DNA from 3 places in the Rhizobium sp. CF142 genome. Region 1 is predicted to be linked to each of the others. Evidence: riboswitches for the same ligand, from Rfam matches in the RefSeq annotation. Region 1 holds a riboswitch; each other region holds the start of a gene.
The links. Region 1 has a riboswitch for cobalamin ahead of cobU (bifunctional adenosylcobinamide kinase/adenosylcobinamide-phosphate guanylyltransferase). Riboswitches for the same ligand answer to the same signal wherever they lie in the genome.

Region 1 (7,590 bases):
TAGATCGCCGGCCGCGCACCGCCAAGCACCTCGGCCGCCGCCGCCATGCCGCCCTCGAACTGGTAGTAATCATCGCTGTCGAGCAGGTCGTGCTCGCGGTTGTCCTGGTTCTGGACGACCGCCTGAATGGACCGCAGCCGCTCCTCGAAGAGCCCGCGTTCGGCCTGCCCCTCTTCGCCCGCGCCATAGGCATAACTGCCCCAGACAAGATAGGCTTCGGCGAGGTCAGCCCGCCGCTCCCAGCCCTTCTCGTCGATCAACGCCTGCAAACCCGCACCATAGGCACCGGGCTTGGACCCGAAGATGCGGTAGCCCGCCCGCTTTGCCGCGGCCTTCTCATCAAGCCCGGCAGCGATCAGCCGCGCCGCCTCGCCGCGCATGCGCCCGGCAATCGGGTTGTCGGTTGCATCCTCCTCCAGAGCGCCGACTGCGCGGATCGCCTTGTCGAAGAGCGCGATCTGATCGGGAAAGGCATCGCGGAAAAAACCGGAAATACGCAGCGTCACGTCGACCCGCGGCCGGCGTAGCATGGCCTGCGGAATGATCTCGTAGCCGGTGACGCGGCGGGACGCCATGTCCCACACGGGCTTGACCCCGATCAGCGCCAAGGCCTGGGCAATATCGTCGCCGCCGGTGCGCATGTTGGACGTGCCCCAGGCCGTCAGCCCGAAGGATACAGGCCATTCGCCGTGATCCTGCACATAGCGGCGGATCAGCAGTTCGGCGGATTTCTTGCCGAGTTCGTAGGCTGCGGGGGTCGGCACAGCACGACTGTCCACCGAGTAAAAATTCCGCCCCGTCGGCAACACATCCGGCCGCCCGCGCGTCGGCGCGCCAGATGGCCCGGGCGGCACGAAACGGCCGTCGAGGCCGCGCAGCAGACTGGCGATCTCTGCCGGGCCGCAGGCGAGGATCGAGGGTTTGAGGCGGGATTCTATTTCGTCGAGGACGGCTCTGGTTTGGGACCAGAGAGGTGGGCAGGTGATTTCACCGGAGACAAGCTTGGCGGCGAGCAGTTCGATGCGCTCGACCGTATCGCCGTTGCTGCGCCAGGGAGCGTCGGTGATATCGGCAAAGATCGCCGGCCGTGGACCAGTCCAGGTGGCGGCCATGTCGCAATCGAGAGGGTCGAAGGCGGAGCTACCCCCCTCTGTCCTGCCGGACATCTCCCCCACAAGGGGGGAGATCGACAAGACGCCAGACCGTCGCCCTACATCAGTTGTTTGGGGAGATGGTTGCCGCGATTCGATCTCCCCCCTTGTGGGGGAGATGTCCGGCAGGACAGAGGGGGGTGTCGCAAGCACAACGCCCAACCCAGCATCCCTAGCAATCGCCCGCTGCAGACTTGCATCCCCACCCTCACCCAGCCCGCGCGGCACCCGCGCCAGCGCCACGGTGAGATCCGTCAGCAATCGCCCTTCGGGCGACACGCCAAACACATGCAGCCCGTCACGGATCTGCATTTCCTTGAGGTCGCAGAGATAGGCATCAAGCTTCTTCAGCGCCTCACCTTCGGCCTCGCCCTTGGCAATGCCCGCATCCCGATCCAGCCCGATATCGGCAACGAGATCGAGGATCTGCCGGCTAAGCAGGCGGATACGCCTGGGATCGCCGCCCGATGCCTCGTAATACTCGTCGACAAGCGCCTCCAGATCCTTCAGCGGCCCGTAGCTTTCGGCGCGTGTCAGCGGGGGCGTCAGATGGTCGATGATGACAGCGGCAGTGCGGCGTTTCGCCTGCGTGCCCTCGCCGGGATCGTTGACGATGAAGGGATAGAGATGCGGCAGTGGCCCGAGGATCGCCTCCGGATAGCAGGTCTCCGATAGCGCCAGTGCCTTGCCCGGCAGCCATTCCAGATTGCCGTGCTTGCCCATGTGGATCACTGCCTGTGCGCAGAATTCCTCGCGCAGGAAAGCATAGAAGGCGAGATAGCCGTGCGGCGGCACGAGATCGGGCGAGTGATAACTTTCCTTCGGATCGATATTATAACCGCGCGCCGGCTGGATACCGATCAGCAAGTCGCCGAACCGGGCGAAAGGCAGCGCAAAAGCGCCATCGCGGACATAGGGATCGGCCTCCGGCACACCCCAGCGCGTGCTGACTTCATCCTGAATCTGAGCAGGAAGAGATTCCAGGAAATCCTTGTATCGACTCAGGGAAAGCTGCTCGCGCACGACCTTGCCATCGAAGCCGGAATTGGTCGGTCCCGCCATCAGGTGCCGTATCAGCGCATCGCCATCGGCAGGAATATCGGCGACCGGATAGCCGGCCTTCTCCATCGCCCGCATCACCTCAATGGTGGCGGCTGGCGTATCGAGGCCGACGCCATTGCCGAGCCGTCCGTCACGGTTTGGATAGTTCGCCATGACGAGCGCAACCCGCCTGCTCGCCGCCGGCATCTGCCGCAACCGCGCCCAGTTGGCGGCAAGCGATGCCACATAGTTCATGCGCGCCTCATCCGGCTCGCTGGAAACGATGTTGGCCTCGACAGCAACGTCATAGCGGGCGGCAGCCTTGAAGGAGACGGCACGCGACAGCACCCTGCCATCCACCTCCGGCAGCGCGACATTCATGCCGAGATCACGTGCCGACAGTCCCTGCGACGAGCCTGCCCAGGCCTCCCGCGACGAAGCGGAAAAGATTGCCTGCAGCACGATGGCGTCATTGGCCTCCAGCACCGTCGGCTCGCGATCGGCGCCGGGTGCGGAAACGGCAAAGCCCGTCGTGTTGATGACGACATCGGGCTTCAATTCGGCGAAGATGGATTCGAGGATGCCCTTGGAGACGGGATCCTTGAGGCTGTAGGCGAAGACCGGCAACGGGCGCAGGCCTTTCGCTTGCAGGGCTTCGATCAGGGCTTCAACGGGGCGGGTTTCGCCGCTTTGCACGAGGGCGCGGTAGAAGGCGATGGCGACGGTAGCGCGGCCGGTGGGATGAAACGTGGGTTCGATTTCCACCTCTTCCGTCGAATGCGCAATGCTTTCGTCTGCCGGCGAGTGTGCGGCACCCCCCTCTGTCCTACCGGACATCTCCCCCACAAGGGGGGAGATTGAATCGCGGAGAGCTTCTCCCCAAACAACTAATGTAGGGTGTTGGTCTCGCTCCTTGTCGATCTCCCCCCTTGTGGGGGAGATGTCCGGCAGGACAGAGGGGGGTGTCTCATCCGCAACGGCCGCAGAAGACACACCCGAAACAAGCCCCTTCCACTCCTCAACCCCGACAAGCCCCCGCCCCGGCCACCAGATCCCCGCCTTCATCAACGGCGCGGCTGGCGCCGGCTTCTCCGCCCCCGAAAGCATCGCCGAGGCATAGGCAAGAAAGCCCCGCGCATTGGCGTCGCCACCCTCGATCAGATACGCCCACAGCGCATTCAGATCCTCAAGCGACACATTGGAAAACGGCGTCAGCCCCGCATCCGGCCGCGCATCGCCCGGCAGCACCGCAATCAGCGCCCCATTGCGAGCGGCAACCGCGTGCAGCGCCTCGAGCGCATAGTGAAAATAGCTCGCCCCACCCAGCGCCCGCACGATGATCAGCTTCGCATGTCGTGCCGTGCGCTGGACGTAGGTATCGACCGACATCGGATGCTTCAGGCTCATCAGGCTCGCAAGCCTGAGCGTATGCCCGCTCGCCCCGCCGGAATGAGCCGCAGCGATTGCCGCAAGCTCGGTGTCGGCGGCCGAGAGGAACAGGATATCGCCCGGCGACTGGCCGAGGTCGATGGCCTCGTCCCCGTCGCTGATTGTTCCCTGTTGGGCCAGAAGCAGATGCATTCTCTATCCTCAGACGAGCGTTTCGATCGCCTTGCGCACCGCGTCCTGATCCATCTCGTGCAGGCCGATGACGACAAGGCGCGTGCTGCGGGCTTCGCCCTGTGCCCAGGCGCGGTCGAAATACTGGTCGATGCGGGCACCCACGGCCTGCAGCTGCAGGCGCATCGGCTTGCCGGAGACATCGATGAAGCCCTTGAGACGCAACACGTCATGCTCGGCGATGATGCCCTTCAGCTTCTCGACGAAACCTGATGTATCGGCGATAGCACCGAGTTCGACGACGAAACTGTCGAATTCGTCGTGATCGTGCGGCTCGCCATCCTCATGCTCCAGCTCGTGATGGGACTTGCGGTTGCCGATATCGTCTTCCGTGCCGATGCCGAGGCCGAGCAGTACGCTTGCCGGCACCTCGCCGTTCCTGGCCTCGATCATCACAGGCTTGCGGGCGATGCGCGAGGCGACCTCGCTCTTCACACGGCCAAGGCCGTCAGCGTCGATCAGATCGGTCTTGTTGAGCACGATCAGATCGGCGCAGGTCAGTTGATCCTCGAAAAGCTCCTCGATCGGGCTTTCATGATCGAGCGATTCATCCTCGACACGGCGTGCATTGACAGCATCATGGTCATCGGCAAAACGCCCTGCCGCAACAGCGGCGCTGTCGACCACGGTGATCACGCCGTCAACGGTGACTTCGCTGCGGATATCCGGCCAGTTGAAAGCGGCGACCAGCGGCTGCGGCAAGGCGAGGCCCGAGGTTTCGATGACGATATGGTCGGGGCGCTGGTCGCGCTCCAGAAGCTTCGTCATGGTCGGAATGAAATCGTCGGCGACCGTGCAGCAGATGCAGCCATTGGTGAGCTCTATAATATCGTCCTCGGTGCAATTCTCCGCCCCGCAGCCCTTCAGCACGTCGCCATCGACGCCGAGATCGCCGAACTCGTTGATGATCAGCGCAATCTTCTTGCCGCCGGCATTGGTGAGCAGGTTGCGGATCATGGTCGTCTTGCCCGCACCGAGGAAGCCGGTGATGACGGTTGCGGGAATTTTCTGCTGCATGGATTTAACCCTTCATTTTCAGCGGCAGACCTGCCGCGATAAAATACACTTCGTCGGCCGAAGCCGCGATCATCTGGTGCAGCCGGCCCGCATGATCGCGAAACTCCCGCGCCATGCGGTTCTCAGGCACGATACCGAGGCCGACTTCATTGGAAACGATGACGAGCCGCGCCTTTGCCTGCGGTAGAAAGGCGGCAAGGGCGGCGGATTGGGCGGCGATATCGCGCCCCTCCATCATCAAATTGGTAAGCCACAGCGTCAGGCAATCGACGAGAACAGCCCTGCCCTCGCCATCGATGGCCGCAAGGCGTTCGATGAGATCGAGCGGTTCCTCATGCGTGGTCCAGGAGGAGCCGCGATCGGCCTTGTGCTGGTCGATGCGCGCCTGCATCTCATCGTCCCAGGCGCGGCCGGTGGCGACGTAGTGGCGCTCAAGGCCGCTTGTGGTGACGAGGTTTTCGGCGAAGCGGGATTTGCCGGAGCGGGCGCCGCCGAGGACGAAGGTGGCGGTCATGCCGAAACGCTCCTCGGAGAGAGGGCATAGCGAAGGCTCATTCCGGGTTTGCGTTCCTTGACCTTGGAGAGTGTAACACCCCCCTCTGTCCTGCCGGACATCTCCCCCACAAGGGGAGAGATCGGCAAGAGGCCAGACCTTCGCCCTACATCTGTTGTTTGGGAAGAGCGTTGCCACGATTCAATCTCCCCCCTTGTGGGGGAGATGTCCGGCAGGACAGAGGGGGGTGCCGCATACTCGACGGAAGAGGCCGAACGCACCGTACCGGCGCCTCCACATCGCACCACCAGAGGCGGCGCTGAATCAAATCCTTCAGCCAAGACAACCTCCGTGCTGGCAGCGGGCAAACGGCCCAGTATGGGCATTATGCCCGGCACGGATGGCAGGTCTCCTGGCTCGCAGTTTTCGGCCGCGACAGGGGCAGACCGTTTCCGGTCGCCCCTGATCGTGCCAGCGGATCTGCCTCGCCTTCCCGGCTGCATCTCGTGAAAAGGCGGACGATTCGTAGAATTAGAGGCGTCCTGCCCCGGCTGATCACGATGCATTCCCAGTGGCTTTTCCGGCACTTGTCCCGCCTTGCCCGCTTGCAGAATGCAAAACCGTCGGCGCCGCAATCGAAATGCCGGATGGAAGACCCTGACTGCTCTACAGTCGCGGGGTCGGCTGTGATGAAAGCGCCCGGCTTGGGTCCGCCCCGTCACATTCCCTTTTCATCCGGAAGGCTTAAGGCCGATCCGGAACCATCCATTATGTCAATTCATGGTTAGGCTTCCGCCCCAGGCATGTCAATCGGTGCACCGGGCGCGCATAGCGCTCATCTCGACTTACACTACCGATATTATCGTCTTTAATCAAAGGCTTGCGTCACAAAAACTTTACAGCCCAGTCGGTATTTTGCCGCAATTGCCGCTCATGCGGATGCCGGCTCCGCCCTTGACCCCCACTCCTGCCGCCTAGTTTCCCCATGATGCTCTCCCGAATGGATATTCGCCGCCTCGGCCCTCTTGGCACCGTCCTCGATCCGGGACGCCTGCGCGCGCTTATCCGACACAGCGAAATGGGCATGGTCTTTGCCGGCGCGCTCGTCGGTATTGCCTCAGGGCTTGCAGTCACCGCCATGAGCTATGTCTCGGAAGAGATGCACAGGCTGATCTTCGGTATAGACGGCACGACGAGGCTCAGCGCCTCTGAGATCGACAGCAAGTTCCTGCTGATGACGGCCCCGGTTGCGGGCGGCATGCTGCTCGGCCTGTTGATCTTCATTCTCGCAAGATGGCGCAAGAAACCGATGGTCGACCCGATCGAAGCCAATGCGCTCCATGGCGGCCGTCTGTCGCTGACCGACAGCATCCTCGTCGCCATCCAGAATCTCGTTTCCAACGGCTTCGGCGCCTCCGTCGGTCTGGAGGCCGGCTATACGCAGCTTGCAGCCGGCATCGCCTCGAAATTCGGCCTGAAGCTGCAGCTGCGCCGCGCGGATCTGCGCGTCCTCGTCGGCTGCGGCGCGGCCGGCGCCATCGCTGCGGCCTTCAATGCGCCGCTGACCGGTGCCTTCTATGCCTTCGAGCTGATCATCGGCACCTACACCATCATCTCGCTGACGCCTGTCGTCGTCGCCGCCCTTGTCGCTACACTGGTTGCCCGGCTGCTCTCCGGCAGCGATTTCATCATCGATGTCGGCAGCTTCGGCGCTGTCCAACCCGCCGACTACGTCCCGGCGATCGCCCTCGGCGCCTTCTGCGCCGGCATCGGCATCCTGATCATGCAGGGCGTCTCTTTCGTCGAGGAACTGGCGCGCAAGAGCTCGATTGCGCTGCCCTTCCGCCCGGCACTCGGCGGCATCGTCGTCGGCCTGTTGGCGCTGGTCTCGCCACAGGTGCTGGCCGCCGGTCACGGCGCGCTGCATCTGAACCTCTCCCATGAGATCACGATCCCGGCGCTGATTGGACTTTTCCTCCTGAAATCGGTGGCGTCGGCCGTCTCCATCGGCTCGGGCTTCAGGGGCGGCCTGTTCTTCGCCTCACTCTTCATGGGAGCGCTGCTCGGCAAGCTCTTTGCCTATTCCGCCCCCTATTTCGCCGATGCGACGCTGACGCCCGTGATCTACGCCGTCGTCGGCATGAGTTCGCTCGCCGTCGCCGTCATCGGCGGGCCGCTGACCATGACCTTCCTGGCGCTGGAGATTACCGGCGACTTTCCGATCACCGCCCTGGTGCTCGCCGCCGTCATCACCTCCTCGCTCGTGGT
Region 2 (7,590 bases), on a different contig from region 1:
AATGTCGACAATGTGAAGAAGGCGATTTCCGATCTCGGCATCACCTATCCGGTCGCCGTCGACAACGACTATGCGATCTGGCGTGCCTTCGACAACGAATACTGGCCGGCGCATTATTTCATCGATGCGAAAGGGCAGATCCGGCACCACCATTTCGGCGAGGGCGATTACGACCAGTCCGAACGGGTAATCCAGCAACTGCTGGCCGAAGCCGGCAAGACCGGCGTTTCCAGCGACATTGTCGATGTGAAGGCGACCGGCGCCGAAGCTGCTTCGGATGCGGCGAATGTGCAGTCTCCGGAAACCTATGTCGGCTACTCACGCTCGCAGAACTTCGGCGATGACAAGGGCACGGTCAACGATGCGGCTCATGACTATGTCGCCGCGCCGCCCAAGCTCAATGAGTGGGGCCTCACCGGCAACTGGACGGTCGGCCCTGAACAGGCAACGCTGAACGGCGTCGATGGCAGCATCTATTACCGGTTCCATGCCCGCGACCTGCATCTGGTTCTGGGACCTGGTGCGGATGGCAAGCCGGTACGCTTCAAGGTGACGGTCGATGGCAAGGCGCCGGGCGATGGGCACGGTGTCGATACGGATGCCGACGGCAATGGCACGGTGACGGGGCAGCGGCTCTACCAGCTCGTGCGTGAAGCCGGGCCGGTCGGCGACCACACGTTCGAGATCCATTTCCTCGATCCCGGCGTGCAGGCTTTCGCCTTCACCTTCGGCTGAGCCAGCCCTCGATGCCTCTTGCTGCGGCCCGGCCCGTGGCGAAACAGGCTGTCAGCAGATAGCCGCCCGTCGGCGCCTCCCAATCCAGCATCTCTCCGGCTGCAAAGACGCCGGGGAGATGTTTCAGCATATAGGTCTCGTCGATTTCGCTGAAGGCGATGCCGCCCGCAGAGGATATGGCCTCGGCGATGGGGCGTGGGCGCAGCAACGGGATCGGCAGGGACTTGATGGCGGCAGCGAGTTTGTGCGGATCGTTGCGATCGGCTTCCGGCACCAACTCACGCAACAGAGCAGCCTTCACACCGTCGAGACCCGCGCCCTTACGCAGGCGGTTGGAAAAGCTCGTCTTGGCATCCTGTCGGGCGAGATCGCGAAACAGCCGATCCAGAGTGCGGCCAGGAGCAAGATCGATTGTCAGCGTTGCCTCACCATGGGCCAGCAGATCATCACGCAAAGCGGCAGAGTGTGCATAGATCAGGCTTCCTTCGATGCCATGTTTGCTGATGACGAACTCGCCCGGAAATGTCCCGGCGCGTGATGTTGCCGTAACGGATTTCAGCGGCTCTCCGGCAAAGCGTTCTCGGAAGAGGTCACTCCAGGTGACATCGAAACCGCAATTGGCGGGCTGAAACGGCGCGATCACTACGCCGCTGCCGGAGAGCAGCGGCAGCCAACCGGCATCCGAGCCGAGACGCGGATAGCTGGCACCGCCGAGTGCGAGCAGTGTGGCGTCGCAGGATATGGTCTTGCAGCCGTCGGGTGTTTCGAAAACATGGCCGCCTTCTGCAAAGCCGATCCAGCGATGGCGGGTGAAGAAGCTGACGCCGCGGGCTTCCAGGCGGGCGAGCCAGGCGCGCAGCAACGGCGAGGCTTTCATGACATTGGGAAAGACCCGGCCGGAGGAACCGACGAAGGTTTCGGTGCCGAGGTCTGCCGCCCAGGCGCGGATATCGGCCGGGGTGAAGGCGTTGAGGGCGGCGCGCAGGCGGGGATTGGCATTGCCGAAGCGGGTGGCGAAACGCTCGTAATCTTCGGAATGGGTGATGTTGAGCCCGGACTTGCCGGCGAGCAGGAACTTGCGGGCAAAGGTCGGAATCGTGTCATAGATGGAAACGGCATGACCACTCGCCGACAGCACTTCGGCTGCCGAAAGGCCGGCGGGGCCGCCGCCGATGATCGCGATCGTCTTCTGGTTCATAGCGCCTTCTTGGCGCGGGCGGTTAGCGAGCGCAAGTCTCAGTGATGCGGATGCACGCACTTGCCGTGATCGGCGAGCACCTCGATGACCCGGCATTGATCGACGCGGCCATGGCCGCAGCCTTCGACCATCTGTTCCAGCTCGGCCTTCAGGGCATTGAGACTGCGGATGCGCTGTTCGACCTCGATCAGGCGGGCCTTGGCGATGGCATCGGCGGAGGCACAGGACTGGTGCGGGTCGTCCTGCAGCTGCAGCAATGTGCGGATCGCCTCGATCTCGAAGCCGAGTTCGCGGGCGTGGCGGATGAAGGCGAGGCGGTTGAGGTCCGATGGCTCGTAGGAGCGCTGATTGCCCTCGCTGCGGCTCGGCGCAGACAACAGGCCGATGCCTTCATAATAGCGGATCGTCGGCACCTTGACGCCGCTCTGGCGGGCGGCTTCGCCGATGGTGATCTTTTTCATGATTTTCCTCTTGCACCTCTAGTCGCTAGAGGATGTAGGAACGATACTGCTTACAAGCAAGGATCGAAATCATGAGCGAAGCAGCACAGGCACGGTACCGGGTTGGCGGCATGGATTGCGCCGCCTGCGCAACGAAAATCGATACGGCCGTCAGGCGCGTGCCCGGCGTCGAAGACGTCTCTGTGTCGGTGACGGCAGGCACGATGACGGTGCGCCACGATGGCAGCAGCGATCTCAAAGCGATCGAGAAGAGGGTAACCGGCCTCGGCTATTCGGTTGCTCCGCTCACCGGCAAGGCTCCTGTTCGCGAGAGCAAGGTCGGCCATGACCATGCGGGTCACGACCACGATCATGGGCACGACCATGACCACGATCACGATGGGCATGAGCACCATGGCCACGACCATGACGATCATGGTCACGAAGGCCATGATCACGATCATTCGCATGGCGACGAGGAGATCGAGGGTCTGCACGGCCATGATCACGGGCCGATGACCGGCCCCTGGTGGCAGAGCAAGAAGGGCCGGTTGACGATCTTTTCCGGCCTCGCACTCGTTGCTGCTTATGTGCTCGGCCACCTGGTGCCATCGATCGCTTCCTATGCCTTCATCGTCGCCATGCTGGTCGGGCTGGTGCCGATTGCGCGCCGCGCGGTCATGGCCGCCCTTTCCGGCACGCCCTTTTCGATCGAAATGCTGATGACGATTGCCGCTGTCGGCGCTGTCATCATCAATGCCGGCGAAGAGGCGGCGACGGTCGTCTTCCTGTTCCTCGTCGGTGAATTGCTGGAAGGGGTGGCTGCCGGCAAGGCGCGCGCCAGCATCCAGTCGCTGACGACGCTGGTGCCGAAGAATGCGCTGCTCGAGACGGGCGGCGAGGTGAAGGAAGTGCCGGCTGAGACGCTTTCCGTCGGCTCCATCATTCTCGTGCGTCCGGGAGACCGGATTTCCGCCGACGGTACAATTGTTTCCGGCGAAAGTGCGATCGATGAAGCGCCGGTGACGGGCGAAAGCACGCCGGTGCGCAAGGGCGCAGGCGAGACGGTCTTCGCCGGCACGGTCAATGGCGATGCGGCGCTGCGCGTCCGTGTCACGGCCGCTGCCGAGGACAATACGATTGCCCGCGTCGTCAAGCTGGTGGAGGAAGCCCAGGAATCGAAGGCGCCGACGGAGCGCTTCATCGATCGCTTCTCCCGTTATTATACGCCTGGTGTCGTCGTCGTGGCGGCGCTGGTCGCCGTCCTGCCGCCGCTCCTGATGGGTGGGGCATGGGGCGAATGGGTCTATAAAGGTCTCGCAATCCTGCTGATCGGCTGCCCCTGTGCGCTGGTCATTTCGACGCCGGCGGCGATTGCCGCCTCGCTTTCGGCGGGTGCGCGCCGCGGTCTGCTGATGAAGGGTGGCGCGGTTCTGGAATCGCTTGGGAAGGTGACGGCCGTTGCCTTCGATAAAACCGGTACGCTGACCGAAGGCAAACCGCAGGTCACCGATATAATTTCCTATGGACGCACAGAGGTGGAGGTGCTTTCGCGCGCTGCCGTTCTGGAGCAGGGCTCCAGCCATCCGCTGGCGTTGGCAATTCTCAACCGTGCCAAGGCAGACCGTGTGCCCGTACCGCCGGCTTTCGAAGTCGAAGCGCTTCCCGGCAAGGGCATGACCGGCAAGGTGGGTGGGGAGACGCTCGATCTCCTGTCGCCGCCGGCTGCGCGCGAGCGCGGGGCGCTGAATGCGGAACAGGACGAGCAGGTCGCGGTGCTGAACGGGGCGGGCAAGAGCGTCTCGGTACTGCTCGTCAATGGTGTCGCAGCCGGTCTCATCGCCATGCGTGATGAACCTCGTGAAGACGCAAAGAGCGGGCTTGCGACGCTGAAGGCAGCGGGCGTACGCGCCATCATGCTGACTGGCGACAACAAGCGCACGGCGGCAGCCGTTGCCGGCGATCTCGGCATCGACTGGCGCGGCGAACTCCTGCCGCAGGACAAGCAGCGCATTGTTGGCGAGTTGAAGAAGGAAGGTCTATTCGTCGCCAAGGTGGGTGACGGCATCAATGATGCGCCGGCACTTGCCGCTGCCGATGTCGGCATCGCCATGGGCGGCGGCACCGATGTGGCGCTGGAAACGGCGGATGCGGCCGTGCTGCACGGGCGCGTTGGTGATGTGGCGCGCATGATCGAGCTTTCGAAGCGGACGATGCGCAATATCATCCAGAACATCACCATGGCTCTCGGGCTGAAGGCCGTGTTCCTTATTACCACCATTGCCGGCATTACCGGCCTGTGGCCGGCGATTCTTGCGGATACGGGCGCGACCGTGCTGGTGACGATGAATGCGCTTCGCCTCCTTCAGATAAAGACATAAAGATTTCTTTATGTGATCTTGACGTTGCGATGCGGCGGGTGCATGCTTGCCGCATCGTTGGTTCTTGGGATCAGACAATCCCGAGCTAAGAGGGAATTCGGTGCGGTAATCGCCAAGACCGGAGCTGCCCCCGCAACTGTAAGCGGAGAGACACCGTCCTAAGACGTCACTGGGAAGACGCCCGGGAAGACTGGACGATGTCGATGACCCGCAAGCCAGGAGACCTGCCGCGATAGATAACGTCCACGGGCGGGGTGTCCCGGTGTGCCGCTTTGCGCGAGACGGCATTCCCATGGCCGTCTCTCGTCGATGCGTTGCGCCGCAGCCTTGCCCATAACCTTCGGGGTAAGGAAATGACCATCAAGACTGCAAATCTCGGCTTTCCCAGGATCGGAAAGCATCGCGAACTCAAATTCGCACTGGAAAGCTACTGGGCCGGCAAATCCGATGCCGGCGCGCTTCTCGATGTCGGCAAGCGGCTGCGGGCCGAAAATTGGGCCTTGCAGAAAGAGAAGGGGATCGACGTCGTCCCCTCGAACGATTTCTCGCTTTACGACCATGTGCTCGATACGGCCGTCATGGTCGGCGCCATTCCTTCGGCCTATGGGTGGAAGGGCGGCCATGTGGCGCTCGATACCTATTTCGCCATGGCGCGTGGCTCAACCGGCGAAGAGGCGCATGCCGATTGCGGCCATCCGCACCATTACGGGCATGGCGTGCCGGCGCTGGAAATGACGAAGTGGTTCGACACGAACTATCACTACATGGTGCCGGAACTCGGCATCGATCAGACCTTTGCCCTGACGGCGAACAGGCCGCTCGATGCCTTCATCGAGGCGAAGACACTTGGCATCCACACCCGGCCGGTCATCCTCGGTCCGGTCACCTTCCTGAAACTCGCCAAAGGAAGCGAAGAGGGCTTCCAGCCGATCGACCTGCTTGCACGCTTGTTGCCCGTCTATGCAAAAGTACTGGCAGAACTTCGTGCAGCCGGTGCCGACTGGGTGCAGATCGACGAACCTTGCTTCGTGCTCGATCTTTCACAGGAAGAGCAGGCAGCACTGCAGCATACCTATCGTGCGCTGCATGAATTGGTACCCGACCTGAAGATCATGCTCGCCACCTATTTCGGCGAGATCGGCGACAATCTGCCGACGGCGCTCTCGCTGCCGGTGGCCGGACTGCATGTCGATCTCGTTCGCGCTCCACAGCATATCGATGCCCTTCTCAAGACATCCAGCGACCTGACGCTGTCGCTTGGCCTCATCGACGGGCGTAATATCTGGAAGGCAGACCTTGCGGCGATCCAGAAAAGAATCGAGCCGCTTGTCCAGCATTTTGGTGCGGACCGGCTACAGATCGCGCCGTCCTGCTCGCTGCTGCACGTGCCGATCGATCTGGAACTGGAGAGCGGGCTGGATGGTGAGCTGAAATCATGGCTCGCCTTCGCTGCCCAGAAGCTTGATGAGCTCGCAGCGCTTGGCGATGCCGGCAAGGCCTCCCAGGTGATTGCGGCAGCCTCGCAGGCCGTTGCATCGCGCGCCGCATCTACGCACGTACATGATCTGAAGGTCAGACAGCGGGTTGCCGCGATCGACGAGGCGATGAAGACGCGCGGCAGCGATTTTGCCGAGCGGACCGGCCTGCAGGAGCGTAAGCTTCGCCTGCCGCTGTTCCCGACGACGACGATCGGCTCTTTCCCGCAGACGGCTGACGTGCGCAAGTCCCGCTCGGCCTTCGCCAAGGGCACGATCAGCGAGGCGGATTACGATGCCTTCCTGAAAAAGGAAACCGAAGCAGCGATCCGCTGGCAGGAGGAAATCGGCCTCGACGTGCTCGTCCACGGCGAATTCGAGCGCAATGACATGGTGCAGTATTTTGGCGAGCAGCTTTTCGGCTTCGCCTTCACGCAACATGCCTGGGTGCAGAGCTACGGCTCGCGCTATGTCCGGCCACCCATCATCTTCGGCGATGTCTCCCGCCCCGTACCGATGACGGTGGAGTGGTGGCGCTATGCGCAGTCGCTGACGGAGAAGCCGGTCAAAGGCATGCTGACCGGGCCGGTGACGATCCTCAATTGGTCCTTCGTGCGCGACGATCTTTCCCGCGCCGATGTCAGCCGGCAGATCGCGCTGGCGATCCGCGACGAGGTGCTCGATCTTGAAAAGGCCGGTGCGGCAATGATCCAGATCGACGAGGCGGCGCTCCGCGAAGGCCTGCCGCAGCGCAAGGCCGACTGGAAGACCTATCTCGACTGGGCCGTCGAGAGTTTTCGCCTATGCGCCTCCGGCGTGGCGGACGAAACGCAGATCCATACGCATATGTGCTATTCGGAGTTCAACCAGATCATCGATGCCATTGCGGCGATGGATGCCGATGTAATCTCCATCGAAACGTCGCGTTCGAAGATGGAACTGCTGGAAGCTTTCCGCAGCTACAAATATCCGAACGAGATCGGCCCTGGCGTCTACGACATCCATTCGCCGCGCGTTCCTGATGTCGAGGAGATGACGGAGCTCCTGACGCTGGCGCGCGAGCGTCTGACGGACGGGCAGCTCTGGATCAATCCGGATTGCGGATTGAAGACGCGCAGGTGGGAAGAGGTTCGCCCGGCGCTTGTCAACATGGTCGCTGCCGCCCGAATATTACGACATGCCGCATCGACGATTCGGGCCTGAACCTGGACTCGAAAATCAGAGAGCCGGCTATAGGCCGGCTCTCTTCATTAGCGCCTTCTCCACAGCCTGCTTTCTTTAAGCGTTCGTTAACCACGTTTTTCACAGGAATGCAGTGATTTCAAACATACCGTAACGCGATGCACAAACCATCCGTTGAC
Region 3 (7,590 bases), on a different contig from region 1:
AGGAAGACTTCCGCCCAGGGAATGCCTGCCGCATCGAGCGCCCGGGTGCAGACATCCCGCACCTTGCAGTTGGGCGACAGTGCTGCAAGACGCAGCGGTTCGCCGCGGCGATATTCGAATTGCGGCGTTGCAAACCAGCCGAAATGCTCCGGTGCCAGAACCTCGCCATCGCGCCGGTCCTCGTCCCGACGGACGATCGCCGCATCCAGGTCGCCGCGATCGAAGGCGGCAAGCAACTCGCAGGAATTGTCGAGCCGGACCTCGATTGTCAGCCCCGGATCATGGGCATTGAGGCGCGCAAGCAGCGTCGGCACTTCCGGGCCGGCGACATGGGCCGCAATGCCCAGTCTGAAACGACGGCGCGACGAGGAAAGTGCTTCGATCGCCCGGTCATGGGCAGCGAGGAATTCCCGTGCGGCATCAAGAAATACCGCCCCCTGTGCCGAAAGCCGCACCAGCCGCGGCGTGCGTTCGATCAGCCGATGGCCGAGCCGCTCCTCCAGCCGTTTGAGCTTGACGCTGATCGCCCCTTGCGTGCTGCCGAGCTCACTGGCAGCGCGGGTGAAGCTCTTGTTCTCGGCGATCGTCACGAAAGCCTGAACGGAATCGACATCGAGCATGGTCATTGGATCTATCCGAAATTGTTGTGTCTGAAATATTCAATCATCCAATTCTGTAATGATCAAGCTCTGCTTATGCTGACGCAAATGGACAACAACGGATGTCACCGTTCTATGTCTCAACGTCGAAAGGCCAAAGCATGATCTCTGCCTCCCCTCCATCCTCACGTATCAGAGGCATCATCGCCCTGATGGCGGCCTGCCTCTCCTCACTGATGTTCGGCCTTGAAATATCGAGCGTACCCGCAATCCTGCCGACGCTGGAAAAGGTGCTGCATGCCGATTTCAGCGCGCTGCAATGGATCATGAATGCCTATACGATCGCCGTGACGACGGTGCTGATGGCGGCAGGCACATTGGCCGATCGCTACGGCCGCAAGCGCGTCTTCCTGATCGGCATTGCCGCCTTTGGCCTCACCTCACTGATTGCCGGCCTTGCTCAGGATGTTTCGCTGCTGATCGTTTCCCGCTTTCTGCAGGGCATGAGCGGCGGCGTGATGCTGATTTGCCAGGTGGCTGTCCTCTCTCATCAATTTCGGGAAGGCCGCGCCCGCAGCATCGCCTTCGGCTGGTGGGGCATCATCTTCGGCATTGGCCTTGGCTTCGGCCCGATCATCGGCGTTGCGATCGTTGCGGCGGCCGGCTGGCAATGGGTGTTCCTCATCCATGCCGTGCTGGCAGCCGTGACGGTAACGCTTGCCGTAACGGGCGTTGAGGAATCGCGTGACCCCGCTGCAGGACGGCTCGATATGGCCGGCATTGCCACCCTTTCGCTGGCGGTCTTCTGCCTCGCTTACTTCATCACCCAGGGTCCGGCTCTCGGCTTTGCCAGCCCTGCAGCACTTGGCATTGTCGGACTTGCCGCGGCAAGCCTCGTCGCCTTCGTCATTGCCGAGAGGCTGAACCCGCGACCGATGTTCGATGCTTCAGTCTTCGGCATTCGCGCCTTCTCGGGTGCCATCATCGGCTCGGCTGCCATGAATATCAGCTTCTGGCCCTTCATGATCTATCTGCCGATCTGGTATGAAGCCGGTCTCGGCTATGGCAGTGTGGCCGCGGGTCTGGCGCTGCTTGCCTATACGCTGCCGACGCTCGTCGTGCCGCCGCTTGCCGAACGGCTCATGCTGCGCTACCGGCCGGGCATCATCATTCCCGGCGGCCTTTTCACCATCGGGCTCGGCTTCCTGCTGATGAAGTCAGGCAGTGCCGCCGCCGCGGCAAGCTGGCTGACGATGCTGCCCGGCGCGCTGCTTGCCGGCATCGGGCTTGGCTTCACCAACACGCCGGTCACCAACACGACAACCGGTGCGGTTTCCAGCGATCGCGCCGGCATGGCCTCCGGCATCGACATGAGCGCCCGGATGATCTCGCTCGCCATCAACATCGCCGTCATGGGCTTCATCCTGTTCAGCGGCGTGCTCTCCCATCTAAGGAGCGCCTTGCCGAACTCGATCGATGCCGGCGATCTACGCCCGCTTGCCGAACGGATCTCCGCCGGCAACATCGCCGCTCTGCCTGATATTCCTGCCGAGACGGTGCATGGTGCGCTGGTCGCAGGCTTCGGCGGCGTCATGCTCTATGGAGCGATCGGCGTCTGGCTTCTCGCTGCTGCGAGCTTCCTCACCTTTGGCCATTGGAGGACACCGGCCTGCGCCAAGGATTGCAGCACCCAGCCGGCCGAGTGACGCACACCCGCGCCAGCTCAAACCGGCGCGGCCTCGCTTTCCACCTGCCCCCAGCCGTCATGGAAAACCAGCTCTTCCAGCGCCACCCGCTGCCGCCAGCCTTTGACCGCCAGTTCCGGCTTATCATAGAGCCGGTCGACGAAGCCGGCGCAGAGCCAGGCGACGACCTCAATATGATCGGGAATGCCGAGGATCTCCTTCAGGTCACCCTCGCGAAAAATGCTGACCCAGCCGATGCCCACGCCTTCGGCTCGTGCCGCAAGCCACAGGTTCTGGATGGCGCAGGCGGTGGAATAGCTATCCATGCGCGGATTGTGGGTACGACCCAGCACCACGCTGCCGCTGCGGGTCGGATCGCAGGTCACGCAGATGCCGAGCGGCGCCTGGACGATTCCTTCGAGCTTCAGCGAACGGTATTGTTCCTGCCGCTCGCCGTCGAACATGCGGGCCGCTTCTTCATTCGCCTTGAGGAAGGCATCGCGTACCCGCGCCCTCACCTCGACGCTCTTCACCAGAATGAAATTCCATGGCTGCATGAAGCCGACCGAGGGCGCGTGATGCGCGGCGGTCAAAAGACGCGTCACCAGATCATCCGGCAAGGGATCGGGCAGGAACTGGCTGCGCACGTCACGCCGCGTCATGATGGCGTGATAGACGGCCTCGCGTTCGGCCGCAGAAAAGCTGGATGCCGGGCAAACGGCATCATCAATGGGTCGCATCGTCAAATCCCCAACAACGCAACCGCCCGCCGTCCGCGCGGGTTGGGTCTATCTTGCCAGGCCGGTCTTCTGACTTTGGCGTCATCCGCTTGGCCGCAGCCTTCCCGGCCTTGCGGCCAGTGGCATTCTATGCGGCAAGCGTCGGCCTTACAGCGTTGGGCACGTTCCGGTCTTGCACCGGATTCCCGATTCTCCCGCTTATGAAAGCGGGCACCTGACGGGTGATCTATGGCGCGGAAACGGCATGGCGGCAAGCTGCATGCGACATTCATTTCGTGGACAGGCTGAAAATGCTGGCCTAGAACGAGACCCGACGCCGCTGGCGCCGAATCCTCTCTCATTGCCTTCCGGTTGCCCGTGTCCCGCCTAACACCAATGATCCTTGCGGTCGCCCTGTTCATGGAGCAGATGGATTCGACCGTGATCGCCACCAGCCTGCCGGCCATTGCCTCCGATATCGGCACCTCGCCGATCGCGCTGAAACTTGCGGTAACGAGCTACCTCGTGGCGCTCGCAATCTTCATTCCGATCAGCGGCTGGATGTCGGATCGCTTCGGTGCACGCAAAATCTTCCGCCTGGCGATCTTCGTCTTCATGGTCGGCTCGGTCGCCTGCGCATTCTCCAATTCCATCGCCGCCTTCGTCATCTCCCGCCTCATCCAGGGCGCTGGCGGCTCGATGATGACGCCGGTCGGGCGATTGCTCCTGGTGCGCGGCACGCCACGTCACCAGCTGGTGAATGCCATGGCATGGTTGACCATTCCGGCGCTGATCGGCCCGATCATGGGCCCGCCGATTGGCGGCTTCCTGACAACCTATCTAAGCTGGCACTGGATCTTCTGGATCAATGTGCCAATCGGCATTATCGGCATCGTCCTCGTCACCCGTTTCCTGCCGGTCGTCGAGCCGCGCAGCCCGAAGCCGATGGATTTTCCGGGCTTCTTCCTGTCGGGTATCGGCTTTGCCGGTTTCGTCTTCGGCCTCTCGGTCATCAGTCTGCCCGCCGTTCCCGTCATCTACGGCTATGTCACTGTCGCCGTCGGCGTCCTCTCCGGCATTCTCTATTTCGTGCATGCCAGGCGCACGCCGCACCCGCTGCTCGATCCCAAGATGTTTCGTTACCCGATGTTCCGGGCGGCGATCCTCGGCGCCTCGAATTTCCGCATGGGCCTCGGCGCGCTGCCCTTCCTCATGCCGCTGATGCTGCAGCTCGGCTTCGGCCTGACGCCGCTCCAATCCGGCTCGATCACCTTCATCAGCGCTCTTGGCTCCATGGGCTCGAAATTTGCGGCTACCCGCACCTATAACGCCTTCGGCTTCCGCAACGTCATTGCGCTGACGACCTTCCTCGCAGCGATCTTCCTCGGCGTGAACGGCTTCTTCACCGCGGAAACGCCGATGTACGTCATCATGGGCTGTCTTCTCGTCGGCGGCCTTCTGCGCTCCATGGCCTTTTCCGGCGTCAACGCCATGGCCTTCGGCGATGTGGACGAGGCCGACAGCAGCCAGGCAACCGCCATCAATGCGGTAGCGCAGCGCATCTCCATGGCCATGGGCGTTGCCGTCGCCGGCACGATCCTGGAAATCTCCTCGAGCTTCCACGGCGGCAAGCTTTTGGTCTCGGATTTCCATATCGCCTTCTTCATCGTGGCCGCGATATCAGCACTTGCCTGCATCACCTTCCTGCGCCTGCCTGCCAATGCCGGCGAAGAACTGACGACACGCCGCCACAAGAACAGACATGCCGAGGCGGCAGAACCGAAAGAGGCCCAAGGACAGGCAATGGCCGAGAGCCGCTGAAAACTTCACGGATCTGTCGTTTTTCCTCACAGATTCCACGTGACAATTCCGATCGGCATAGCTACATAGCCTGCATGTCGATTTCGTCCGTTTACGCATCGCGATTTTATTCGTACCGCTGCTTCCAGCGGATGCGGGTCTGTGCGTAACCGAAACTAACGCGACGACACACCCGAACAGCCGCTAGTCAACCTGGCGGCTTTTTTGTTCCGCCACGGTATGACCAAACAGGAGAGCATACCGTGACTGACACCATTGATGATCTGCGCATCGTCGAGATCACCCCGTTGACCAAACCTGCCGACATTATCAAGGAAATCCCGCGTGACCGCGCGGTCACTCAGACCGTGACCAGCACACGCGACACGATCCACAATATCCTGACCGGTAAAGACGATCGCCAGCTGGTGGTCATCGGCCCCTGCTCGATCCACGATCCGGCAGCCGCCCGCGAATACGCATCCCGGCTTGTCGAACAGCGACGACGCCTGTCAGGCGACCTCGAAATCGTCATGCGCGTCTATTTCGAAAAGCCCCGCACCACCGTCGGCTGGAAGGGCCTGATGAACGACCCGCATCTCGACGGCAGCTACCGCATCGAGGAAGGCCTGCGCCTTGCCCGCCAGCTGCTGCTCGACATCAACGCCATGGGCCTGCCGGCCGGCTGCGAATTCCTCGACACGATCACGCCGCAATATATCGCCGATCTCGTCAGCTACGGCGCCATCGGCGCGCGCACCACCGAAAGCCAGATCCACCGTCAGCTTGCCTCGGGTCTCTCCTGCCCGATCGGCTTCAAGAACGGCACGGATGGCGGCGCGCGCATCGCGCTCGATGCGATCATGGCGGCCTCCCAGCCGCACCATTTCCCGGCTGTGACCAAGGACGGACAGGCAGCGATTGCCTCCACACGCGGCAACGAGGACTGCCACATCATCCTGCGCGGCGGCAAGCGGCCGAACTATGAGGCCGCTGACGTGCAGGCCGTCATCGCCGAGGCCGTCAAGCTCGGCGTCGACCCGCGCATGCTGATCGATGCCAGCCACGCCAACAGCGGCAAGGACCCGATGAACCAGCCGAAGGTCGTGAAAGACGTCGCCGGCCAGATCGTCGCCGGCAACCATCACATCAAGGGCATGATGATCGAGAGCAATCTCGTCGCCGGCCGCCAGGACCTCGTTCCCGGCAAACCGCTGGTCTACGGCCAGTCGATCACCGACGGCTGCATCGGCTGGGACATGTCGGTCGACGTGCTTGAGAATCTAGCCCAGGCCGTCCGCGATCGTCGCAAGGCCGCTGTCGCGGCTTGAGCCGCTGCATCAGTCGCGGCGGGTAAACCCCGCCGCCCATTCGCAGGGCGGTGGCGTGGTCCTTTTGGGGGTTACCCGTTGTTGATTGCATAGATGAGCAGAGCGGTCCACGCGGATCCGATCACAAATATCACTGACCAGAGCCACATTGCCTCTTTTAAGGCGCGCTCGTTCTTCCTTAGGAAATGCAATAACAGAGACAATATAATTAGAGGGTAAATTTGCGGGGCTACCAAAAGAACTCCAAATAGTGGTCCCCTGAATTGAAATGTATCGGAAATTACATCATATATGTTTCCATAATACCATACCGGCCAAATGATAATGTTTAATGATATGAAGAAAATGATAAATATCATTATCATTGATTTTCTTATCAGGTGTATTTTATTCACGGCTACATCCCACAGATGCCCCAGTTTTATGTTGAATTTTAATGCTTCGTCGAAGCAAAACTATCCTGCGGGCATCGATATGAAAAATGCCCGGTAGCGCAATACGGATTTCAGCGAAGCACTATAGTGCACTGTGGCATCGTTTTCCGTCCAAGGCTCGCGCCGACATATGAATTTTAACGTTGATGGAAGGTTCATGAAGGCGATCCAAGAACACTTTCAGCCGTGGCAATTTTCGTCCGATAAATCGCAAAGATTTACGACCATGATGCCGCGAACGTTGAGCTGCCGGCGCCAGATGAAGTCCACGAATAATTGGGGCTACAAGAATGGTCCCCGCTTAGTACCCGCCACCCCCATCATCTAATGGCGATGCGCGCCCTCAACCTCTCGCCGGGAAATACCGCACATAGGCGAATTCCTCGCCATCGGGCGACCAGTTCGGCACATTGATCGTGCCCTGCCCGCCGAAAAGCTCGAACAGCTCCGTCAGGTTGCCGCCATCCATGTCCATCATGCGCAGCCGCACATTGAGATCGCGCGGATGGTCGAAGACATCAGAGTCGTAGGAGAGGATCAGTACCTTGTCGTTATCAGGCGACGGGTGAGCAAACCAGTTGCCGTAATTGTCCGATGTCACCTGCTGGAGACCAGTACCATCAGGGTGGACACGCCAGATCTGCATCAGTCCGGTGCGGCTGGAATTGAAATAGATCCACTGTCCGTCCGCCGACCAGTCCGGCCCGTCATTGCGGCCCTCGCCATGCGTCAGCCGCTTCTCCTCGCCGCCATTGACCGAGATAGTGTAGATATCGAAGACGTCGTTGCGGATGCCGCAATAGGCGAGCTTGCGCCCATCGGGTGACCAGCCGTGCCAGTAGGACGGCAGGTTCTTGGTGACCAGCCGCGGCTTGCCGCCTTCGATCGGCAGAATGTAGATCGCCGACTTGCCGAACTCGGTCTTGTCGGAAATGACAATTTCCTCGCCATCGGGCGAAATGCCATGGTCATTGTTGCAATGCACGGCAAAGCCGGTATCGACCCGCTCGACGAGATCGCTG

Region 2: it holds a riboswitch for cobalamin, as region 1 does, so the genes downstream of both, metE (5-methyltetrahydropteroyltriglutamate--homocysteine S-methyltransferase) here and cobU (bifunctional adenosylcobinamide kinase/adenosylcobinamide-phosphate guanylyltransferase) in region 1, are expected to answer to the same signal.
Region 3: it holds a riboswitch for cobalamin, as region 1 does, so the genes downstream of both, bluB (5,6-dimethylbenzimidazole synthase) here and cobU (bifunctional adenosylcobinamide kinase/adenosylcobinamide-phosphate guanylyltransferase) in region 1, are expected to answer to the same signal.

The regions. Positions count from the first base shown of each region.
Region 1 is NZ_AJWE01000016.1:7,994-15,583, reverse strand. It holds gene cobN (cobaltochelatase subunit CobN) at 1-3,773, opposite strand, end outside; gene cobW (cobalamin biosynthesis protein CobW) at 3,783-4,829, opposite strand; gene cobU (bifunctional adenosylcobinamide kinase/adenosylcobinamide-phosphate guanylyltransferase) at 4,834-5,343, opposite strand; cobalamin riboswitch at 5,707-6,103, opposite strand; gene PMI11_RS04825 (chloride channel protein) at 6,311-7,590, shown strand, end outside.
Region 2 is NZ_AJWE01000093.1:62,846-70,435, forward strand. It holds gene PMI11_RS19495 (cytochrome c biogenesis protein DipZ) at 1-735, shown strand, start outside; gene PMI11_RS19500 (TIGR03862 family flavoprotein) at 722-1,933, opposite strand; gene PMI11_RS19505 (MerR family transcriptional regulator) at 1,972-2,394, opposite strand; gene PMI11_RS19510 (heavy metal translocating P-type ATPase) at 2,466-4,754, shown strand; cobalamin riboswitch at 4,796-5,001, shown strand; gene metE (5-methyltetrahydropteroyltriglutamate--homocysteine S-methyltransferase) at 5,108-7,432, shown strand.
Region 3 is NZ_AJWE01000135.1:21,341-28,930, reverse strand. It holds gene PMI11_RS34280 (LysR family transcriptional regulator) at 1-626, opposite strand, end outside; gene PMI11_RS34275 (MFS transporter) at 761-2,305, shown strand; gene bluB (5,6-dimethylbenzimidazole synthase) at 2,323-3,024, opposite strand; cobalamin riboswitch at 3,066-3,257, opposite strand; partial or broken gene PMI11_RS34265 (DHA2 family efflux MFS transporter permease subunit) at 3,343-4,824, shown strand; gene PMI11_RS34260 (3-deoxy-7-phosphoheptulonate synthase) at 5,067-6,134, shown strand; gene PMI11_RS34250 (TolB family protein) at 6,912-7,590, opposite strand, start outside.